Regions from separate parts of the Rhizobium sp. CB3171 genome, predicted to be linked through region 1. Evidence: riboswitches for the same ligand, from Rfam matches in the RefSeq annotation. Region 1 holds a riboswitch; the other holds the start of a gene.
The links. A riboswitch is a leader RNA that binds a small molecule or an ion and turns the genes downstream of it on or off. The one in region 1 is predicted to bind S-adenosylmethionine.

Region 1 (6,432 bases):
CGCCTGGATGGCATTGCGGCCAATCAGGAACGGCCGCCGGTCCGCGTGCACGCTGCGGGTCCACCAGGGGGACGCTTTGCTGCTCGTTGGCTCCATTGCGCGCTTTCTTCTCGGGATCGCCGGGGATGGGGGTGGCTATTTCTGCTGATTTAGGGTACTTGCGCCCCCAAGCAAACAATAGCTGCGTCTCGAGGTGCATTTCGACAGTCCCTCTACGACGCAAAGGGCAGCGTTACAAGGAAGTCTTATGGTCAAGGTCATCGCCTCTTCAGTCCGCAAGGGCAACGTTCTCGATGTCGACGGCAAACTCTACGTCGTTCTCACCGCTCAGAACTTTCATCCGGGCAAGGGCACGCCGGTCACCCAGGTCGACATGCGCCGCATCGTTGACGGCGTGAAGGTGTCCGAACGCTGGCGCACCACCGAGCAGGTCGAGCGCGCCTTCGTCGAAGACGTAAACTTCCAGTACCTCTATGAAGACGGTGAAGGCTTCCACTTCATGAACCCGGCCACCTACGACCAGGTCGTCGTCGACGTCGAGACCATGGGCGACCAGAAGGCCTATCTCCAGGAAGGCATGACCTGCATCCTGTCGATCCACGAAGGCGTTCCACTGGCACTCGAACTGCCGCGCCATGTCACGCTGGAAATCACCGAGACCGAACCGGTCGTGAAGGGCCAGACGGCATCCTCGTCCTACAAGCCCGCCATGCTGTCGAACGGCGTACGCACCATGGTTCCGCCGCACATCAACGCCGGCACCCGCGTCGTCATCGCCACGGAAGACAACTCCTACGTCGAGCGCGCCAAGGACTGAGGGATCAGCCTATCGTTTCACGGGAAACGCCCTGTCTTCACGGACGGGGCGTTTTTGTTTTGTGCATGATCTCGCATGCTGAGCGAATTCGGGACTATCTCGCCCGGGCGAGATAGGGCTCCGCCACAAAGCTACCGCGACGGCCCATTCGCCCTCTTGGGGCTTACGTCCGGTACCACCGCCGCCCGCGGCACGACTGCGGCAACGACCTCCTCATGCTGCACCAGCGCCTGAAGATGCAGGACGCGCGGCGACATTGCCTGAAGATAGGCTTCGGAGCGGCCGATATAAATCACGGTGGCGTCAGTGAACTCCGTCAGCAGCGCCGAGAACTTGGCCTGGATATCCGGCTCCAGCCCTTCCATGACTTCATCGAGGATGATCCATTTCGGTTGCGCCAGCAGCAGATGCGCGAAGGCGAGCGCCTTTTGCTCGTCATCGTCCAGGAGCCGGTCCCAGCGCGCCTGCGTATCGAGCCGGCTCTTCAGGCGGCCGAGACCGACCTTGTCCATCGCAGCCTCGACGGCGGCATCGTCATAGGTGTCCCGATCCTCGGGAAAACTGATCGCTTCGCGTAGCGTACCGCCAGGCACATAAGGCGTGTGCGGCATGAACAGCATGTCTTCCATCGGCGGCAGGCTGATCTTTCCGGAGCCGCAATTCCATTGATGCGCCAGCGATTGGAACAGCAGCCTGCGGTTCACGCCATGATCGCCGTTGACCATGATGTGCTCGCCGGCGGCAATCGTCACCGTGCCCTCGCGGATACGGAAACCGTTCTCGATGATATCCTCGCTGGTCTTGGTGGAAATCTCCATATCCGTCCAGACCATTTCACCGGGCGCGGCATGCTCGAAAGCAATGGTATGCGGCATGACCTTGCCGTCATCCATCTCGGTCAGCGCCTGGCGGAAATCGGTGACGCGCATCAGCGTGGCGCGCCATTCCGCGATCGGGCCGAAATTGGCGACATACCAGCGCAAGGCGGTATTGACCTGGTTGAAGGCACCGACCGCCACCATCAATTGACCGATGGTCAGCCCGCCGGAGAAATAGGCGGGCGCAGCCACCAGGATCGGAATGATCAGCACCAGCCAGCCATAACCGGCCGAAACCCAGGTGAGATTGGTGTTGGCAATGGCAAGCTGACGGATGACGGCAAGCACGGCGGAGATATCGAGATTGATCCGCCGGCGCTCATTCTCCTCGCCGCCCGCAATGGTGATCGCCGGCATATGCTCGTTGGCATGCATCAGCGCAAAGCGCAGCTCGGCTTCCTTGGAATAGCGGTCGGCATTCAGCCGCACCAGCCGGCGGCCAACGAGCTGGCTCAGGAACGAGGCAGAGCCGGCATAGATGATTGCCGCCCAGACCATATAGCCGGGAATGGAGAAGCTCATGCCCTTGAAATTGAAGACCATGCCGCTGGACAGCTCCCAGAGCACGCCGATGAAGCTCAGGAGCAGGATGGTCGCCTGCACCAGACCGATCGCAAGACCCGTCGTGCTTTCGGCAAGATTACGCGCATCCTCGTGCAGCCGCTGGTCCGGATTGACGCCGATCAGGCCGGAGGAGGCCAGACGAAGCGCGCGCTTGGCCTGCAGCCACTGGTCGACGAGATCGCGCGCCAGGCCCTCGCGCATATAAAGCGCGGTCATTTGATTGAGCCATGCCTGCACGACGTTGAGCACCAAAAGCAGGCCCGCAATAATGCCGAAGACGCCGAGCTGATGGAAGAACGCTCCCGTATCGCGCCGCGCCAGCGAATCATAAAACGGCGCATTCCAGTTGTTGAGCAGAACCTGGACATAGGCCGTGACAAGAATAATCGCGAACAAAGCAATCGTAAGAGAAATAATCTTGATGCGTACCGCCGAATTCCAAAAGGCGGAAAACATCATGCGCAGCCGATAGAGAACGCTGAAGTCGTATCCGACCCGGTCCGCTCCCTCGTTATTCGGCTTGGCTTGCGTTTCAACTGCCATCAACACTTCCCTGCGACGCACTTAATCCTCAGTTAATCATGACCTGCTCACATGTCCATCCATGCGATACATCAGCGCGATCACGTTCGGTATATACACCGTTTCACGCCTTGAACCGAATTAGGCCAAGGGATAGCTTGCGCCCGAAAGATTGATGAAAGCCTTCCAATGCAATTTCAGGGCACCGCGGACTATATCGCCGACAAGGATCTGATGGTCGCCGTCAATGCCGCCATTCGGCTGGAACGACCGCTTTTGGTGAAGGGCGAGCCTGGGACGGGCAAGACGGAACTGGCTCGTCAGGTCGCCGCAGCCCTCGGTCTCGACCTCATCGAGTGGAATGTCAAATCGACCACGAAGGCGCAGCAGGGCCTTTACGAGTATGATGCCGTCTCGCGCCTGCGCGACAGCCAGTTGGGCGACGCGCGCGTCAATGACGTCAGGAACTACATCCGCCAAGGCAAGCTCTGGCAGGCATTTACGGCCTCGCAGAAATGCGTGCTGCTGATCGATGAGATCGACAAGGCCGACATCGAATTCCCGAACGATCTGCTGCAGGAACTCGACCGCATGGAGTTCCATGTCTATGAGACCGGCGAAACGATCCGCGCCGCCGTCCGGCCGATCGTCATCATCACCTCGAACAATGAAAAGGAGCTGCCGGATGCTTTCCTGCGCCGCTGCTTCTTCCATTATATCCGCTTCCCCGACGCCGAAACGCTGACGCGCATCGTCGAAGTGCACTATCCCGGCATCAAGCAGACACTGGTGCGGGCGGCCCTCACCCAATTTTTCGAGATCCGCGATGTGCCGGGGCTGAAGAAGAAGCCCTCCACCTCCGAAGCGCTCGACTGGATTCGCCTCCTCGTCGCCGACGACGTCGATCCGGCTACCCTGCGCGGCGACGCGAAGAGCGTCTTGCCAAAGCTGCATGGGGCTTTGCTGAAGAACGAGCAGGATGTCCATCTCTTCGAACGCCTCGCCTTCATGGCGCGCGGGCAGGGGAAATGATGCAGCCGGATGCCGTGAAGGTCCTGATCTACGCGCTGAGCGGTCGGCATTTGCTGGTATTCGACGAGCCGGATTTTCCCGCCGTCGAACTCCAGGTTCCCGGCGGCACTGTCGAACCCGGCGAAGGCATCGCAACGGCGGCGGCGCGCGAATTCGAGGAGGAAACCGGTTTTGCGCCGGACGAACTCCATCCGCTCGGCATTCATGACTATCGGTTCGAAAAGGATGGGCGCGAGCACCATCATCAGCGGCACTATTTCCGCTGCCGCATCTCCGAGACGACGCCCGCCACCTGGCTTCACTATGAAATGACGCCGTTCGGCGGCGGCGATCCGATTGGCTTCCGTTTCTTCTGGCTGCCGATCGAGGACGCCAGGCTACGCCTCGGCTATGGCATGCAGGCGCTCCTTGGTCATCTGTAGGCGACAACCGACATACGCAACCGCCCGCTTTTCCCGGAAAAGCTTGCCCATTGACCCGCAGGGGCAGCAGGTCTATTGAATTTCTCCCGTGGTGATTTGGCCGGCCGGCTTGCAGCCACGTTAAAAAAGTCGCTAAAGGGCCGCGTGCGGACCGGTAGCGATTCTTATCGCGGCCGGTTTTTTTGTTTTTGTCGAGTGATAACGATGCCCATCAAGATTCCCGATACGCTGCCCGCGTTCGAAGCCCTCCAGAGCGAGGGTGTGCGGGTGATGACCGAAACGGTGGCGATCCGGCAGGATATCCGCCCCCTTCAGATCGGGCTTCTCAATCTCATGCCGAACAAGATCAAGACCGAAGTGCAGATGGCGCGCCTTGTCGGCGCCTCGCCCTTGCAGGTGGAATTTTCGCTGATCCGCGTCGGCGGCCACAAGGCCAAGAACACATCGGAAGAGCATCTGCTCGCCTTCTACCAGACTTGGGAGGAGGTGAAGCACCGCAAATACGACGGCTTCATCATCACCGGCGCGCCTATCGAGCTTCTGGATTATGAGGAGGTCACCTACTGGGACGAGATGCAGCAGATCTTCGACTGGACGGCGACCAATGTCCACTCGACGCTGAACGTCTGCTGGGGCGCGATGGCAGCTGCCTATCATTTCCATAGGGTGCCGAAATATACGCTGAAGGAAAAAGCCTTCGGCGTCTATCGCCACCAGAACCTGAAGCCGTCCTCGGTCTATCTCAACGGCTTCTCCGATGATTTCGCCATACCGGTCTCGCGCTGGACGGAAGTGCGCCGTGCCGACATCGAAAAGGTGCCGGGGCTACAGATCCTGATGGACTCCAGCGAGATGGGCGTCTGTCTGGTCCACGAGCAGGCCTGCAACCGGCTCTACATGTTCAATCACGTGGAGTATGATTCCACCTCGCTGGCGGACGAATATTTTCGGGATGTGAACGCGGGCGTGCCGATCAAGATGCCGCACAATTATTTCCCGCATAACGACCCGGAAATCGCGCCGCAGAACCGCTGGCGCAGCCATGCGCATCTGTTCTTCGGCAACTGGATCAACGAGATCTACCAGACCACGCCCTATGATCTCGAGGAGATCGGCCAAGAGAGGTTCTGAACTTGTTCATTCCCTTCTTCCTGAAACTGAAGGAAGCGAAGGTTCCGGTGACGCTCCGGGAATTCCTGTCGCTTCTGGAGGGGATGGAAGAAGGGATCGCCGATTACGACGTCGAAGCCTTCTACTATCTGGCCCGTGCGGCGCTGATCAAGGACGAGCGCTTCATCGACCGTTTCGACCAGGTCTTTGCCGATTACTTCCGCGGTGTCGAGGCGGTCGGCAGCGATGCGCCGCCGGCCGAGCAGGTCGCGATCCCCGAGGAATGGCTGCGCAAACTCGCCGAAAAACATCTGACAGACGAGGAGAAGAAACTGGTCGAGGCGCTAGGCGGCTTCGAAAAGCTGATGGAGACGCTGCGTCAGCGTCTTGCCGAACAGAAGGGCCGGCACCAGGGCGGCTCGAAATGGATCGGTACGGCGGGCACGTCGCCGTTCGGCGCCTATGGCTATAACCCCGAAGGCGTGCGCATCGGCCAGGACGCGTCCCGTCACCGCAAGGCGGCGAAAGTCTGGGACCGGCGCGAGTTTCAAAATCTCGACGACAGCGTCGAACTCGGCACCCGCAACATCAAAGTGGCGCTGAAACGGCTCCGCCGCTGGGTGCGCGAAGGAGCTGCCGAAGAGCTCGATCTTTCCGGAACGATCCGCTCCACCGCAGAGCACGGCTATCTCGACGTCCAGACCCGGCCGGAGCGGCGCAATGCCGTCAAACTGTTGATGTTCTTCGATGTCGGCGGTTCGATGGATGATCATATCCGTGTGGTCGAGGAACTATTCTCCGCCGCCCGCGCCGAATTCCGGCACATGGAATATTTCTATTTTCACAACTGCCTCTACGAAGGCGTATGGAAGGACAATCGCCGCCGGCGCGCCGATATTACCGCAACGGCCGACCTGATCCGCACCTTCGGTCCCGACTATCGCGTCGTCTTCGTCGGCGATGCCTCGATGAGCCCCTATGAGGTCACCCATCCGGGCGGCTCCGTGGAACATTGGAACAGGGAGGCCGGCGAAGCCTGGCTCAGCCGTATCACCGGCCATTTCCGCAAATGCGTCTGGCTCAATCC
Region 2 (6,432 bases), 800 kb from region 1:
GTCGGCTTCGCCCCGCCGCCTGATCAGCTTCGCGGGAGCGCCGACATAGACGCCATAGGGGATGGTTCTGCCCTTGACGACGGAATTGGCGCCGATGACGCAACCTTTGGATATATAAGAACCGCCGAGAATTTTCGCTCCGGCGCCGATCCAGACATCGTCTTCGATGACGACGGGCTTTTTGGTGACGCCCTGCATGCGAATGGGCTGTGTGGGATCATCGAAATTGTGGTCGAACGACACCACCATGGCGTGGGCGGCGATCCGCACGTCATTGCCGATCGTGATGCCGCCGCGTCCCAGCAGAATTGTATAGTCGTTGAGGGAGACATTCCGGCCGATATCGATGCTGCCGCGTTGGGCATCGATAACGATCCCCCTGCGCAGAAAGGCCTTTGGCCCGATGCTGACGCTGCCATCCTTCCAGATGATCGTCGCGCTGCGCGGCACTTTCGTGCGGCGGGAAATCCTCAATGCACCGCGCGCGAAGATCGCCCTCAATCTGTAAAGCAGCGCAACATTGAGCATCGGCATCCCTTCCAGTCGAGGGATGATTTTTGGCAGGAATATCTGGCATTAACCTGAATGAAGATGGGTATTGTTGTGGCGATGACGCCGGCGCCAGCCGTCGTCGAAAATCAGGCTTGTGCGCCCATCGCGTTCGGACCGGACAGGCAAGTGCGTAGGCGCTCGGTAAGGCCGTCTATAAATAGCTGTTTATGAAGGAAGAACTGGAGCGGGTGAAGGGAATCGAACCCTCGTATTCAGCTTGGGAAGCTGCTGCTCTACCATTGAGCTACACCCGCCTGACATTCAGAGATGTCCAACAGTTGGCGGCCTCTGTCAAGGCCGCCAAATAGGCGATCACAGCCGGAAGTGCTTCGACAGCTTGAGGCCCTGCGCCTGATAGTTGGAACCGAGGCCGGAGCCGTAGAGGCTGGAGGGCTGTTCCAGCATGTGCTCGTAGACCAGACGGCCGACGATCTGGCTGTCTTCGAGGATGAAGGGGACTTCGTGGCTGCGCACTTCCAGCACGGCGCGGCTGCCGCGACCGCCAGCGGGGGCGTGGCCGAAGCCGGGGTCGAAAAAGCCAGCGTAATGAACGCGGAATTCGCCGACCAGGGGATCGAAGGGCGTCATTTCTGCGGCATAATGCGGTGGCACATGGACCGCCTCACGCGAGACGAGGATATAGAACTCGTCCGGATCGAGGATCAGTTCGGTGCGGCCGCGGCTATAGAGCGGCTCCCAGAAATCGAAAATATCGTGCTGCGCCTTCTTGTCGACATCGACGACCGCGGTGTGGTGCTTGCCGCGATAACCGATCAGGCCTTCCTTGTCGCCGGCCAGATCGATCGAGAGCGCTATGCCGCCGCCGGTGACGTTCGGCTTCTTGCTGGCGACCAGCGTCTCGCTCTCGTGCAGCGCCAGCAATTCCGGCTCGGAGAGCATGGCCTGGCCGACGCGGAAACGGATCTGCGACAGGCGTGAGCCGCGACGAACGACGATCGGGAAGGTGCGCGGGCTGATTTCGAGATAGAGAGGGCCGGAATAGCCGGCCGGGATCTTGTCGAACTCCTGGGCGCGGTCGGTGATGACGCGGGTGAAGATATCGAGGCGGCCGGTCGAGCTTTTCGGATTGGCGGAGGCGGACATATCGGCCGGCAGGTCGAGCCGCTCCATCAGCGGCACGATGTAGACACAGCCGGTTTCCAACACCGCGCCCTCCGAGAGATCGACGACATGCAGCTTCAGCCGGTCGAGCTTGTCGGCGACAAGATGCGACGGGCCGGGCATGAAGCTGGCGCGGACACGGAAAGCATGGGCACTGAGCCTCAAGTCAAGGCTCGCCGGCTGGATCTGATCGACATCCAGTTCTTTTTCGCTCGTCAGCCGCCCCGCTTCGAAGAGCGCCGCAATTGCGCGATCGGCCAAAATTCCAGTAGTGCGAGCCATCATGCCTCTTCCATAATTTGCCGCAGACAAAACCAAACTCGGGGAATTGACGCAAGCGGTCAACGGCAGTATTGCAACTTATCCCGTGGTGATTTGGCCGGTCGGCTTGCAGCCACGTTAAACAAGTGGCTAAAAGGACCGGGGTTAAACCGGTCTGCTTTCGCGACCGGTTTTTTTGTTTTGAAAGTGGTGATGGCATGAGCAAGACTTGGCGCCCCGCAACCCAGCTCGTTCACGGCGGAACGCTCCGTTCGCAATTCGGCGAGACCTCCGAAGCAATCTATCTGACCCAGGGCTTCGTCTACGACACCTCGGAAGCCGCGGAAGCCCGTTTCAAGGGTGAGACGGATGGCTTCATCTACGCCCGCTACGGCAGCCCCACCAACGACATGTTCGAGAAGCGCATGTGCGCTCTTGAAGGTGCCGAAGATGCCCGCGCCACCGCTTCCGGCATGGCCGCCGTTTCCGCCGCCATCCTTTGCCAGTTGAAGGCTGGCGATCATATCGTCGCGGCCCGCGCCCTGTTCGGCTCCTGCCGCTGGGTGGTCGAGACGCTGGCGCCGAAATACGGCATCGAATGCACGCTGGTCGATGGCCGCTTCATCGAGAACTGGGAAAAGGCCATCCGACCGAATACCAAGGTGTTCTTCCTGGAAAGCCCGACCAACCCGACGCTGGAAGTCGTGGATATCGCCGCCGTCGCCAAGCTCGCCAACCAGATCGACGCCAAGGTCGTGGTCGACAACGTCTTCGCAACGCCGCTGTTCCAGAAGCCTCTGGAGCTCGGTGCGCACATCGTCGTCTATTCCGCGACCAAACACATCGACGGCCAGGGCCGCTCGCTCGGCGGCGTCATCCTCTCCGACAAGCAGTGGATCGACGAAAACCTGCACGATTATTTCCGCCACACCGGTCCGGCCATGTCGCCGTTCACTGCCTGGACGCTGCTGAAGGGCATCGAAACGCTCCCGCTGCGCGTCAAGCAGCAGACGCAGAATGCCGCCAAGGTCGCCGACTTCCTCGCGGAACAGAGCAAGGTCGGCAAGGTGATCTATCCCGGCCGCAAGGACCATCCGCAGGCAGACATCATCGCCAAGCAGATGACCGGCGGCTCGACGCTGGTGGCCTTCGAGCTGAAGGGCGGCAAGGAAGCGGCCTTCAAGCTGCAGAACGCGCTGGAGATCGTCAAGATTTCCAACAATCTCGGCGACTCCAAGAGCCTGATCACCCATCCCGCCACCACCACGCACAAGAACCTCACCGACGAAGCCCGTGCCGAACTCGGCATTTCGCCGGGAACGGTGCGCTTTTCCGCGGGGATCGAGGACAGCGAAGATCTGGTCGAGGATTTCGCCCGCGCTCTGGCACAAGTTTCCGCCTGACTATATCTACCCAAACCCGCCCGAATATTGTTCGGGCGGGCTTACACATCTCGAAAACGAACCGTGCGCCTATACTTTCGACCGCCGACAATTAACCTTTAGAGTTATTCCTAACATCTGAAAATCCGAATGGTTTAATCCGTCAAAGGCGTTTTCACCAATCCATTCCTTGACGGAACAGGTCGCTTTATAGGATACCCCTAAGTATCCCGCTTTCCGTGGGATCATAGAAAGCGGATAAGGTGCCCTAGACTTAAATGCTGGAGCGTCCTTTGTGCGTTCGTTTGAGCGCGCGACGTTTCGGAGTAGTGACCAAGGTGTCAGGCATGTATCGCGCACTAACACACGACATCGAAGTTGTTGTCGAACCCTTTTATCTGGAGGAGCAATCCGATCCGGAAGACGATCGTTACGTCTGGGGTTACCGCATCATCATTTCCAACCACTCGACCGTCACCGTGCGGCTGGTGACGCGCTATTGGCACATCACCGATCAGAACGGCATGGTGGATGAGGTGACCGGGCCGGGCGTCGTGGGCGAGCAGCCCAGGCTGCGGCCCGGCGATACCTATGAATATTCCTCAGGCTGCCCGCTCGACACGCCATCGGGCATGATGTTCGGCCACTATCAGATGGAGACGGATGACGGGAAGCTGTTTCACGTCAAGATCCCCGCCTTCTCGCTGGATACGCCCAACCTGCTGCGGACGCTGAACTGAAGCTCGCTGGAGCGGTCGGCCTTTCACGGCATCGCCTCACCGCTCCATTTTGCTCTTCGCACTTTCCTGAGATTGCTCAGGCGGCCGTCACCTCGGACACCTCGAAGCGATAGGTCGTCGAGCAGAACTCGCAGGTGACGGCGATTTCGCCGTTCTCCTGGCTCGCTTCGACCTCCTCGGCGGAGAACCCCCGCAACACACCCTTCAGCTTATCGCGCGAACAGGTGCAGCGGTCAAAAACTGCCTTGGGCTCATAAACGCGCACGCCGCGCTCATGGAAGAGACGGAACAGCAAACGCTCGGTACCGACCTGCGGATCGGTCAATTCGTCGGCGTCGATGGTCTCGACCAGCGAGCGGGCTTCCGCCCAGGCGTCATCCTCGACGTGTGCGCGCAGGCTGGTGTCGCCGTCGCCGCCGTGGAAGTCCGGCTGGCGCATGCGCTCCGGAGCTTCCGGCAGAAACTGCGCTACAAGGCCGCCCGCCCGCCAGCGATGGCGCGGCTTGCCGGCCTCATCGCGATCGAACAATTCGGCGGCCCCGAGGCGGACACGCGTCGGGATCTGTTCCGACTGGCGGAAATAGGTGCCGGCGATCTCCTCGAGCGACGCGCCGTCAAGCGCGACGATCCCCTGATAGGGCTGGCTGAAGCGACCCTGATCGATGGTGAAGGCGAGGACGCCCTTGCCAAGTAGTTGTTCCGGTTCGGTCTTGCCGGCAGCCACGGCCTTGGCCAGCGCCTCGTCATCGAAGCGGGCATAGGCGCGGACGTTCTCCGGCGTCGAGAAATCGGCGACCAGAAGGTCGACCGGCCCGTCGCTCTTCGTCTGCACGGTGAACTTGCCCTCGAACTTCAGTGACGTGCCGAGCAACACGGTCAGCACCACCGCCTCGGCCAGCAGCCGGGCAACCGGGGCCGGATAGCTGTGCCGGGCGAGAATTGCGTCCAACAGCGGCCCAAGCTGCACGGCGCGGCCACGGACATCAAGACCCTCTACCTGGAAGGGAACGACATGATCGTCGCCGGCAAAATCGAATTGACCCAGCGAGGCTGCACTTTCCGCCATTGCTCTACTCCTACTGCGCCCGCGACATCAAACGCGGTTCTATATCTTCAGATCGCGCCCAGGCACCAAGCAAGAATCGACTTTTGCGCATGAAGGCGGTTTTCCGCCTCATCGAAAACAACGGATTGCGGACCGTCGATCACCTCGTCCGTCACTTCCTCCCCGCGATGGGCGGGCAGGCAATGCATGAACAACGCGTCCTTGCCGGCCTGTGCCATCAAAGCCGCGTTGACCTGATAGGGCTGGAAGACATTGTGACCGCGGGCCCGGTGCTCCTGATTCATGGAAACCCAGGTATCGGTTACCACACAATCGGCGCCGGCGACCGCACGGTCAGCATCATGCGAGAGCATGATTTCGGCGCCCTCGTTGCGGGCCCAGTTCAGATAGTGATCCTTCGGCTCGGAACCAAGGGGTACGGCCATGTTCATGCGATAGCCGAAACGGGCAGCCCCTTCGACCAGCGAATGCAGCACGTTGTTGCCGTCGCCGGTCCAGGCGATGGTCTTGCCCTTGATCGGACCGCGATGCTCCTCGAAGGTCATGATGTCGGCCATGATCTGGCAGGGATGCGTGTCGTCGGTGAGAGCGTTGATGACCGGCACGGTCGCGTGCTGGGCGAGTTCCAACAGGCGCGAATGTTCGGTCGTGCGGATCATGATGGCGTCGACATAGCGCGACAGCACCTTTGCCGTATCGCCGATCGTCTCGGCGCGGCCAAGCTGCATTTCCGTGCCGGACAGGAACAGCGTCTCGCCGCCGAGCTGGCGCATGCCGACATCGAAGGAGACGCGGGTGCGGGTGGATGGCTTCTCGAAGATCATCGCCAGCATCTTGCCGGCGAGCGGCTTGTCGGCCGCACCTGCCTTCAGCGCCTGCTTTCGCACGATGGCATCGTCGATGATGCTGCGCAGATCGGCAGCCGCGACGGCCGAGAGATCGAGAAAGTGTTTCGGTGAAGCCATGTCCCTACCTGTACTCCAAAAATGATAACGCCCGCCGTGGGGCAACAACGCCCCCGATCAGCGGGCGCTGAACTCAAGCCGACTTCTTGACGCGGGCGGCACGCAGGCTTTCGGCGGCACGTTCGATGCGGGCAATGCCTTCGCGCGCCTCCTCGGCCGTGACCACCAGCGGCGGCAGCAGACGGATGACGTTGTCGCCGGCCGGCACACCCAGCAGATGTTCGGCGCGGATCGCCTGCAGCAGGTCCGCCTGGGGAATGGCCGCCTTGATGCCGAGCAACAACCCTTCGCCGCGAACATCCTCGATAATATCCGGAAAACGATCCTTGAGCGAGGCCAAGCCC

Region 2: another riboswitch for S-adenosylmethionine. It lies ahead of QA648_RS00800 (O-succinylhomoserine sulfhydrylase); the one in region 1 lies ahead of metA (homoserine O-succinyltransferase).

The regions. Positions count from the first base shown of each region.
Region 1 covers NZ_CP121652.1:3,325,046-3,331,477, forward strand. Annotated here, with positions in the region: gene epmA (EF-P lysine aminoacylase EpmA) at 1-96, opposite strand, end outside; gene efp (elongation factor P) at 248-817, shown strand; gene QA648_RS16205 (ABC transporter ATP-binding protein/permease) at 949-2,802, opposite strand; gene QA648_RS16210 (MoxR family ATPase) at 2,971-3,813, shown strand; gene QA648_RS16215 (NUDIX domain-containing protein) at 3,813-4,235, shown strand; SAM riboswitch at 4,314-4,391, shown strand; gene metA (homoserine O-succinyltransferase) at 4,440-5,366, shown strand; gene QA648_RS16225 (VWA domain-containing protein) at 5,369-6,432, shown strand, end outside.
Region 2 covers NZ_CP121652.1:158,095-164,526, reverse strand. Annotated here, with positions in the region: gene QA648_RS00815 (acyltransferase) at 1-528, opposite strand, end outside; tRNA gene QA648_RS00810 (tRNA-Gly) at 733-806, opposite strand; gene QA648_RS00805 (2'-deoxycytidine 5'-triphosphate deaminase) at 865-1,959, opposite strand; SAM riboswitch at 2,032-2,110, shown strand; gene QA648_RS00800 (O-succinylhomoserine sulfhydrylase) at 2,154-3,338, shown strand; gene apaG (Co2+/Mg2+ efflux protein ApaG) at 3,665-4,057, shown strand; gene QA648_RS00790 (Hsp33 family molecular chaperone) at 4,134-5,123, opposite strand; gene argF (ornithine carbamoyltransferase) at 5,171-6,088, opposite strand; gene QA648_RS00780 (aspartate aminotransferase family protein) at 6,162-6,432, opposite strand, start outside.